3 regions of the Asanoa sp. WMMD1127 genome follow, and region 3 is predicted to be linked to each of the others. Evidence: predicted binding sites of a transcription regulator. Region 3 holds the regulator's gene; each other region holds the start of a gene.
What was found. The regulator HrcA, encoded in region 3, represses chaperone genes, less so after heat shock. The targets are predictions, from matches to a motif close to GGTTNGCACNCTCNNNNNGAGNGTGCNAACC.
Positions count from the first base shown of each region.

Region 1: the regulator HrcA is predicted to act here: its motif matches at 1,341-1,371, upstream of O7635_RS12585 (FmdB family zinc ribbon protein).
Region 2: the regulator HrcA is predicted to act here: its motif matches at 1,331-1,361, upstream of groL (chaperonin GroEL).

Region 1 is NZ_JARUBP010000001.1:2,606,925-2,610,193, reverse strand. Features, by position in the region: gene O7635_RS12605 (Fur family transcriptional regulator) at 1-136, opposite strand, end outside; gene O7635_RS12600 (DUF2231 domain-containing protein) at 307-792, shown strand; gene O7635_RS12595 (translation initiation factor 2) at 789-1,091, opposite strand; gene O7635_RS12590 (hypothetical protein) at 1,176-1,304, shown strand; gene O7635_RS12585 (FmdB family zinc ribbon protein) at 1,410-1,724, shown strand; gene O7635_RS12580 (5-formyltetrahydrofolate cyclo-ligase) at 1,740-2,294, opposite strand; gene O7635_RS12575 (diguanylate cyclase) at 2,410-3,269, shown strand, end outside.
Region 2 is NZ_JARUBP010000001.1:2,442,854-2,446,122, forward strand. Features, by position in the region: gene O7635_RS11720 (serine hydrolase) at 1-588, opposite strand, end outside; gene O7635_RS11725 (cold-shock protein) at 826-1,029, shown strand; gene groL (chaperonin GroEL) at 1,555-3,177, shown strand; gene O7635_RS11735 (hypothetical protein) at 3,246-3,269, opposite strand, start outside.
Region 3 is NZ_JARUBP010000001.1:7,875,070-7,878,338, forward strand. Features, by position in the region: gene O7635_RS37685 (16S rRNA (uracil(1498)-N(3))-methyltransferase) at 1-116, opposite strand, end outside; gene dnaJ (molecular chaperone DnaJ) at 138-1,271, opposite strand; gene hrcA (heat-inducible transcriptional repressor HrcA) at 1,328-2,347, opposite strand; gene O7635_RS37700 (DUF4870 domain-containing protein) at 2,510-3,148, shown strand; gene hemW (radical SAM family heme chaperone HemW) at 3,186-3,269, opposite strand, start outside.

The DNA.
Region 1 (3,269 bases), 5.3 Mb from region 3:
CCGCTCTGGCGATCTCGTCGACCTCGAGGTGACCGCCGCCGGCCAGCACCTCGAGCACGGCGACGCGCGGGCGGGTGACCCGCATGCCGCGGGCGCGCAGCAGGGTCGCGCTCTCGTCCTCCGCGGGCTGCGACATGCCCGCAATGGAAGCACGCACCCTGGAAACGTTCAAGATACGTGGAGTTCAGCGCGAATTTCGATCAACGGCTGAACCGATCCCGGGGAGTCTCACGTGTCCCGTGCGTAGGGACTGTTCAGCGCCGGGACCGGCCGTACGCTGACGTCTCATTCACCACAGGAGGCCGCGTGCTGAACAACATTTTGGGCATTCCGGCCCATCCCCTGATCGTCCACGCGGCCGTCGTCTTCATCCCGCTGCTCTGCCTCGGCGCGGTCGTCTACGCGGTGGTCCCGCGGTTCCGCGGCAAGATCGGGTGGGCTGTCACGGCGCTGGCGGTGATCTCCCCCATCGCCGCGTGGTTCGCCAAGGCGTCCGGCGAGAACCTAGAGGACCGCCTGGTGGCGGCCGGCTTCTCGGGCGAGATCCTCGACAAGGTCAACCAGCATCAAACGTACGGCGACCGCGCCTGGTGGTTCACCCTCGCCCTGGGCGTGGTGACGCTGGTCATGGTGTTCATCACCAGCGGCAACCGCCGCGCGCCGCACGTGCCGGTCGGCGTCCACCTCGGCATCAGCGTGATCGTCATCGCGCTGGCCGTCGCCACCGCGATCTACGTCTTCCTCACCGGCGACAGCGGCGCCCACGCGGTCTGGGAAGGTGCCGTCCCCTAGAAGAGCACGCGCGAGCAGAGCAGGCAGGAGAGCACGACCAGCACGGCCGCCGCGACCAGGGCTACGCCGTACGTCAGGGTCCGGGCTTCCTTCTCCTGCGCCTCGATCTTGTCGACGTCCTGCGGCGCGAGCTGGCGGGGCGGTGGCGGCTGCACATAGGTGGGCGGTCGCCAGTCGGCCGGCGGCGGGTCCGAGGGCGGCGGACCCGAATAGCCGACCGGGGGTACGGCCGGCGGGGCGCTCTCCGGTCCGAGTTCGCCGCCGGGACCGGGCCGCTGCCACGCGGAGTCATCGCTCACGGCGAACGACGCTACCGAACCCGCGGGTACGCTGCCCCCGTGAACCGCGTGGAACCGCCAGCGACACCTGACGACGAGCGCCCCGTGGACCTCAGTGGTGACGACTTCGTGCTGCCGGAGCAGACCTCGGACGACACCGACCGGGGTTGGGGTGAGCGAACCGACACCAACGACGACCGGCTCTGGGAAGACCGGCCGCCGCACTGGGGTTGATGTTGTCGCTGGACGAAGGCTGGTCCGATGCCGCACTATTAGCACTCGGATAGGCTGAGTGCCAAGACGCTGCCACGACCGAGCGCGCAAGATCCGGAGGAAGCCGTGCCGACCTACCAGTACGCCTGCACCGAGTGCGGACACCAGCTCGAGGCCGTTCAGTCGTTCTCGGACGAGGCGCTGACCGTCTGCCCCGAGTGCGAGGGTCGCCTGCGCAAGGTCTTCGGCTCGGTGGGCGTCGTGTTCAAGGGCTCCGGCTTCTACCGCACCGACTCGCGCAACGGCAACAGCGGCGGCGACACCAAGGTCAAGTCCGACGCGAAGCCGGCCGAGTCGAAGTCCGAAACCAAGACGGAGACCAAGACCGAGTCGAAGCCGAAGGCCGAGCCAGCCAAGGCCGCGAGCACCCCGGCCGCCTGAGGTCCCCGGCCCCGGTCAGAGGCGGGTCAGCCCGCCGGACGGGGTGATCACCTCCGTCACCCGCTGGTCGTGTGCCGCCTCCGGGACCCGGTCGACCAGCTCCCCGTCGTGCAGCAGCGCGACGATCGGCACGCCGGCGGGCACCCGGGCCAACACCCGGTCGTACGAGCCACCGCCGCGGCCCAGCCGCATCCCGCGCCGGTCCACCGCGAGCGCCGGGGCCACGATCAGGTCGGCCCCGGCCGCCGCTGAGCGGCCCAGCCGCTCCCCCGGCGGCTCGCGCAGCCCCCGGCCGGCCGGCACCAGAGTCCCGGCGTAGCGCGCCCAGTCCAGGTCGTTGTCCGCCCGCAACACGGGCAGGAGCAACTCGGCGCCCTCACTCAGCGCCCCGGTGATCGCCTCGGCCAACCCGGCGCCGCCGGGTTCGCTGCCGACCGGCACGTACCCGCAGACCCGGCGCGGCGCGCTGACCCGGATGAGCTCGGCCAGCGTTTTCGTCACCGCCGCGGCCGCCGCCAGCCGGGCCGGCTCGGACAGTGACCGGCGCTCGGCGAGCACCGCCGCCCGCATGTCCGCCTTCGTCGGCCCACTATGCGATAAATCCGGCACGCAACACTCCCGACCCTTACCCGGTTAGACCCTCGAGGGCCCAGGTGCCGAGCATGGCAGGTGCGAAGGGGGAGTTGTGACGCTGCGCGGGCGGCTGACCGCCGCGTTCCTCGCCGTCGTGTTGGGTCCGGTGCTGCTGGGCGCGCTCTTCGTCGGCGGCACGGTGGCCGCCGTGAGCCGCGACCGCGCGGTCGAGCGGCTGGGCGTCGCGGCCACCGCGGCGCGCACCTCGGTCAGCTCCCTCTGCCAGCAGCTCCAGGCCGCCGCGGACGCGGTCGCCATGGCCACCGACGCCGCCCACCAGAGCGACATCGCCGGGCTGGTGGTCGCCCGTGGGCTCGCCTCGGGCGTGGTCGTCGAGGACGCGGCCGGCGTACCCACGCTGCGTACCCCCGGGTCACCGGACCGGCCGTGGGCCGACTGCGCGCGACCGGACCAGGACGGCGGCCCGTTCCTCGGCCTCGCCGTCCGGATCGAGGCCCGCGACGCGGCCGGTGCCCCGCTCGGCGCGATCTGGGCGACGCACGACCTCGGCCCGGTCACGGTCGGCCGGCTCGCCGGCGCCACCGGGACCGCGGTCACCCTGCTCGGCGGCGACCCGTCGGCCGCGGTGCACAGCACTGAGTCGGCCGGCGCGCTGCGGGGCGTCGTCGCCGCCGCGGCCGGGGTCCGTGGCGACGCGGTCGCCGAGACCGCCGACGGCCGGGCGGTCCGGCGGGTCGGCCCCGCGCCCGGCCAGCCGCTCCCCCTTGTGCTGTCCGTGCCGACCGGTCAACTACCCGGCCTGTACGCCCTGCTGGTCGCCGCCGTCATCCTCGCCGCCCTGTGCGCCGTGGCGGCCGCGTGGTGGCTCGCCCGGTCGACCACCCGGCCGCTGGCCGAGCTCGCCACCGCGGCCGGCCGGGTCGGCGGCGGCGACCTCGGCGCCCGGGTGCC
Region 2 (3,269 bases), 5.4 Mb from region 3:
GGCTCGCATCTCGGTCAACAACCACGGCGTCCAGCGGGCGCCCGCGGCCCGGCCGGACGCGATGCAGGCCGCCAACCGCACCGTGTCGCGGGCCGAGACCACCGTCATGCTCCAGTTGTTGTCGTGCGCCGAGCTGTCGCTGAGGCCACACATTTGGATCATGCGAAGGATGGACGGTTGCCCACCGACAAGGTCGTAGACGGCGATGGCCGCCGCGTTGTCGCTGTCGCGGATCATGATGCTCAGCTGGCCGAGCCGAAAATCCGAAGGCTCCTCGCCTTTATCTTCCGATACTCGCAAATAATCGGCGGCCAACCATGCCTTCACCATCGACATCGTGTCGCTCGGTTCCGTCATGTTCGGCGAGCCGGTGATCCGCCCGCTCTGCCGGTCGAGGAACGCCCACGAGAGGAATCCCTCGGCCCGCGCGGAGACCGTGCCGACCGCCAGGTCCGGGGCTCGCGCCCGGTCCGCCGCGGGCCCCTGTCGCTTGGCCGCAGCCACCGTGGCCTGCTGTTTCGGCGCCACCTGCCAGACGGCCAGCCCGCTGCCGACCGCGACGAGCAGCACCGCGGCGAGCATTGGCATCGTGTTCCGTCCACGGGACCGATGCCGGCCGGGCTGTGCGCCGTGTCTGCCTCGAAACACGTTCGGTTAACGAGCGAACGGTCGCGGAAGGCGCTCAGGGTGTCCATTTTGGGGTAGTGCACGGTCGTCACTCCTCGTGTACCTTACGATTTCGGCCGCAATGTTCGAGGGACTCACGTACACCCTCGAATGGGCGGTCTCGGACCGGCAGGCGCATCAAAGGTTAGGAAGTGCACCGTGGCACAGGGCACCGTCAAGTGGTTCAACAGTGAAAAGGGCTACGGTTTCATCGCGGTCGATGGGGGTCAGGACGTCTTCGTCCACTTCTCGGCGATCCAGATGGACGGCTACAAGTCTCTCGACGATGGTCAGCGCGTCGAGTTCGAGATCGCGCAGGGTCAGAAGGGCCCGCAGGCGGAGCAGGTCCGCCTAATCGCTTGAGCGAAGACCAGCCGGGCACCCCACCCGGGTCCGTGACGACCTAGCGCCGATCCCACGAGAGGGGTCGGCGCTTCCTTGTCTTTACGGCCGGACAACCCGATGCATGATGCATTTGATCTTGCCATCCATTCGCGACTTTGCGCATTGCGGACAGCGCTGCCTTTCAACAATTGACGAGTCATTAATCGCCCATGTACGCGGTCCCGCGCGCCAAGATCAGCAGCCGGCGACGATCACCGGGCCGGAGGCCCCCGAGGGGCCGACTTCGCTTGCACTCGCCTGGTCCGAGTGCTAAACAAGTCATTGGCACTCGACAACCGCGAGTGCCAATGGTCGGGACGGTGGGGCCACCGCTGACGCCCTACGGAGACGGGCGCGGCAAGGGGCCGGTCGTCGCGGGCTATCCGGCCCGGCCGGCGGACGTCACTGTCGCCAGGTAGTGACGTCCGAAGGTGCGTAAAGCAGGCGGTTCTCCGTGGCCGACCAGGCCGCGGCGACCGCGAGTGTCCAGGAGGACAACGCCGTATGGCCAAGATCATTGCGTTCGACGAGGAGGCGCGCCGCGGCCTCGAGCGGGGTATGAACACCCTCGCCGACGCCGTCAAGGTGACGCTCGGCCCCAAGGGCCGCAACGTCGTGCTCGAGAAGAAGTGGGGCGCCCCCACCATCACCAACGATGGTGTGAGCATCGCCAAGGAGATCGAGCTCGAGGACCCGTACGAGAAGATCGGCGCTGAGCTGGTCAAGGAGGTCGCCAAGAAGACCGACGACGTGGCCGGTGACGGCACGACGACGGCGACCGTCCTCGCGCAGGCGCTGGTCCGTGAGGGCCTGCGCAACGTCGCCGCCGGCGCCAACCCGATGGCCCTGAAGCGGGGCATCGAGGCCGCCGTCGCGCGCGTCGCGGAGGAGCTGGCCAAGATCGCCAAGGACGTCGAGACCAAGGAGCAGATCGCCTCCACCGCCTCGATCTCCGCCGGTGACACCAGCGTCGGCGAGATCATCGCCGAGGCGATGGACAAGGTCGGCAAGGAAGGCGTCATCACCGTCGAGGAGAGCAACACCTTCGGCCTCGAGCTCGAGCTCACTGAGGGCATGCGCTTCGACAAGGGCTACATCGCGCCCTACTTCTGGACCGACCCGGAGCGTATGGAGGCCGTCCTCGACGACCCGTACATCCTGATCGTCAACAGCAAGATCTCGTCGGTCAAGGACCTGCTCCCGATCCTCGAGAAGGTCATGCAGGGCGGCAAGCCGCTGCTGGTCATCGCCGAGGACGTCGAGGGCGAGGCCCTGGCCACCCTGATCGTCAACAAGGTCCGTGGCACCTTCAAGTCCGTCGCCGTCAAGGCCCCGGGCTTCGGTGACCGCCGCAAGGCCATGCTGACCGACATCGCCATCCTCACCGGTGGCCAGGTCGTCAGCGAGGAGCTCGGCCTCAAGCTCGAGGCCGTCGGCCTCGACATGCTGGGCCACGCTCGCAAGGTCGTGGTGACCAAGGACGAGACCACCATCGTCGACGGTGGCGGCGACCAGGACCAGATCCAGGGTCGGGTCAACCAGATCCGTGCCGAGATCGAGAAGAGCGACTCCGACTACGACCGCGAGAAGCTGCAGGAGCGCCTGGCCAAGCTGGCCGGCGGTGTTGCGGTCATCAAGGTCGGCGCGGCCACCGAGGTCGAGCTCAAGGAGCGCAAGCACCGCATCGAGGACGCGGTCCGCAACGCGAAGGCCGCCGTCGAAGAGGGCATCGTCCCCGGTGGTGGCGTCGCGCTGGTGCAGGCCGGCAAGACCGCCTTCGACAAGCTCGACCTGGTCGGCGACGAGGCGACCGGCGCGACGATCGTCAAGATCGCGCTCGACGCCCCGCTCCGCCAGATCGCCGTCAACGCCGGCCTCGAGGGTGGCGTCGTCGTGGAGAAGGTCCGCAACCTGGACACCAACCACGGCCTCAACGCGGCGACCGGTGACTACGTCGACCTGCTCAAGGCCGGCATCATCGACCCGGCCAAGGTGACCCGTTCGGCGCTGCAGAACGCGTCGTCGATCGCGGCCCTGTTCCTCACCACCGAGGCTGTGGTGGCGGACAAGCCGGAGAAGGAGAAGGCCCCGGCGGGTGCGCCCGGCGGCGGCGACATGGACTTCTGAGTCCATCCGCAACACAAGAAAGGGCGGTCCGCGCGAGCGGGCCGCCCTTTCGGCCGTCCAAGCTCAGGCTAGCGGCGTTGGTTGCGCCGTTT
Region 3 (3,269 bases):
AGTTCCTCACCCGGGCCGATCCGCTGCACCGTGGCGGCGTGCCGACCCTCGGGGCCGTCGAGCGTGAACTCGTCGCCGGCCGGCAGCGCGTCGACGAGGAAGAGGGGACGGCTCAATGGAGTCTGCGACGCACGGCGTCAGTGCCCGTTGAAGGCGTCGCGCATCCGCGAGAAGAAGCCGCCCTGCTTGGTGAGCTCGGCCACCTCTTCGCCCCGGGACCGGGAGAACTCGCGCAGCACCCGCTCCTGCTCGGCGGTCAGCTTGGTCGGGGTGCGCACGTCGAGGTGCACGTAGAGGTCGCCGCGGCCGGCGCCGCGCAGGTGCGGCACGCCGCGCGCCCGCAGCCGCAGCGTCGAGTTGGGCTGCGTGCCGGGCTTGACGTCGACGGTCTCCTCGCTGTCGAGCGTCTTGATGGTGAGCCGGGTGCCGAGCGCCGCCGCCGTCATCGGCACGGTCACCCGGCAGTGCAGGTCGTCACCCTTGCGGGAGTAGACGTCGTGCGGCCGCTCGTGGATCTCGACGTAGAGGTCGCCGGCCGTGCCGCCGCCGGGGCCGACCTCGCCCTGCTGGGCCAGCCGGATCCGCATGCCGTCCTCGACGCCGGCCGGGATCTTGACGGTCAGCGAGCGCCGGGTGCGCACCCGGCCGTCGCCGGCGCAGGTGGGGCAGGGGTGCGGGATCACGGTGCCGTAGCCCTGGCACACCGTGCACGGGCGGGACGAGACGACCTGGCCGAGGAATGTGCGCTGGACCGACTGCACCTCGCCGCGGCCGCCACAGGTCTCGCAGGTCGCCAGGTGGGTGCCGGCCGCGGTGCCGGCGCCGGCACAGGTGGTGCAGAGCACCGCGGTGTCGACGGTGATCGGCGCCTCGACGCCGAACGCGGTCTCCAGCAGGTCGAGCTCGAGCCGCAGGATCGCGTCGGCGCCGGGCCGGGTGCGCGGTCGCGGACCACGGGCGCCACCGCCGGCCGCGCCGAAGAACGCGTCCATGATGTCCTGGAAGCCGACGAACGGGCCGGCGCCGGGGCCGCCACCGGGGCCACCGCCGCCCGGGGCCAACGGGTCGCCGCCGAGGTCGACGATCTGCCGCTTCTGGTCGTCGGACAGGACCTCGTACGCCGCGTTGATCTCTTTGAACCTGTCCGCGGCGGCGGGATCGGGGTTGACGTCGGGGTGGAACTGACGCGCCAGCTTGCGGTAGGCGCGCTTGATCTCGTCGTCGCTGGCGTCCCGGGCGACGCCCAGAATCCCGTAGTAATCCCTGGCCACTGTGTTCGCAGTCCTCATGTCGTCTCGCTTGTGCCGGCGCCGTGATCAGGTGGGGGTCAGTTCTGGCCCAGCATCTCGCCTACGTAGCGTGCCACGGCGCGCACGGTGGCGATGGTGCCGGGGTAGTCCATCCGGGTGGGCCCGAGCACACCCAGGCCACCCACGATGGTGACACCGGGGCCGTAGCCGGTGCTGACGATCGACGTCGCCCGCAGGTTGTCGATCTCGTTCTCGTCGCCGATCCGCACCCGGGTGATCGGCTCGACCTCGCCGATCAGCTTGAGCAGGATGACCTCTTCCTCCAGCGCTTCGAGGATCGGGCGCAGCGAGCCCTGGAAGTCGAGCAGGCCGCCACGGGTCAGGTTGGCCGTGCCGGCCAGCGCCACCCGCTCCTCGTGCCGCTCGACCAGCGTCTCCAGCAGCACCGTGGACAGCGCCACGGTGGCGGCCCGCAGCTCCGGTGACGACTCGTCGACCAGCGCCTGCACCAGTGGAGGCGTGTCGGAAAGCTTGCAGCCGCAGAGCTTCTCGTTGGTCAACCGGCGCAGCGTGGTGACGGTCGCCTCGTCGATCGGCGCGGGCAGGTCGACCACGCGCTGCTCGACCCGGCCGGTGTTGGCGATCATCACCACCATGAGCCGGGTGGTGGAGATCGGCACCAGCTCCAGGTGGCGCACCGTCGATCGGGCCAGGCTCGGGTATTGCACGACGGCGACCTGGCGGGTGAGCTGGGCCAGCAGGCGGACCGTGCGGTGCACCACGTCGTCGAGGTCGACGGCGCCGACCAGGAACCGCTCGATCGCGCGCCGCTCGGCCGGGCTCAACGGCTTGACCGTCGACAGCCGGTCGACGAACAGCCGGTAGCCGCGGTCGGTGGGCACGCGGCCGGCACTGGTGTGCGGCTGCCGGATGTAGCCCTCCTCCTCGAGCACCGCCATGTCGTTGCGCACGGTGGCCGGTGAGACGCCCAGTTGGTGCCGCTCCACGAGGGCCTTGCTGCCGACCGGCTCCTGGGTGGCGACGTAGTCCTCGACGATCGCCCGCAGCACGTCGAGCTTGCGGTCATCGAGAGCCATGCGTCACCCCCTCCTGCCATCTGGCACTCGACTGTAGCGAGTGCCAGTCTACGACGCACCCACCCACCTGGCGATGATCGCTGTTTGCCGTGGCCAAGCTGTCCAGAACAAGTCAGAAGTCGCATCTGGCGCGGGTTGATCGATACCCCTACGGTGTCGGGCATGACTGAGCCACCCCGGCCACCCGGTGAGGGTCACTCCGACCCGACCGCTGCGCCGCCCCCTTACCAGCCGACCTCGGGCGGCGGGGGTTACCCGCCGCCCACCTCCGGTGGCGGTGCCTACCCGCCCGCCGGTGGCTACCCACCGCCCGGTGGCGGCTATCCGCCGCAGGGTGAGGGCTACCCGCCGCAGGGCGGGGGCTATCCGCCGCAGGGCGGCGGTTACCCGCCGGCCGGCGGCTACCCGCCCGGTGCCTACGGCCAGCCCGGCGGCTACGGCCAGCCCGCGGGCTTCGCCAACGGCGAGGAGAAGACCTGGGCGCTGGTCGCCCACCTCGGCGGCGCGCTGCTCGCGTTCATCAGCGGCGGCACGCTCGGCTGGGTCGCCCCGCTGGTGTCCATGCTGGCCAAGGGCAGCGTCTCCCCGACCGTCCGGGCCCACGCCGTCGCGGCGCTCAACTTCCAGATCGTCTGGTCGATCGTCGCGATCATCGGCTGGGCCACGGCCTGCCTGATCATCGGCTTCATCATCGCGCCGATCGCGATGCTGATCGCCATAATTTTCGGCATCATCGCGGGCGTCAAGGCCAACGAGGGCCAGCTCTACCGCTACCCGCTGAGCATGAGCCTGATCAAGTAGTTCCGCGGCCGGGGGCTGCCGACTCGGTGGCCCCCGGCTACGGCAGCAGGTCGCGGACCACCGCGTCGGCGAGCAGCCGGCCGCGCAGGGTCAGCACCGCCGCGCCGTCGACGACCTCCAG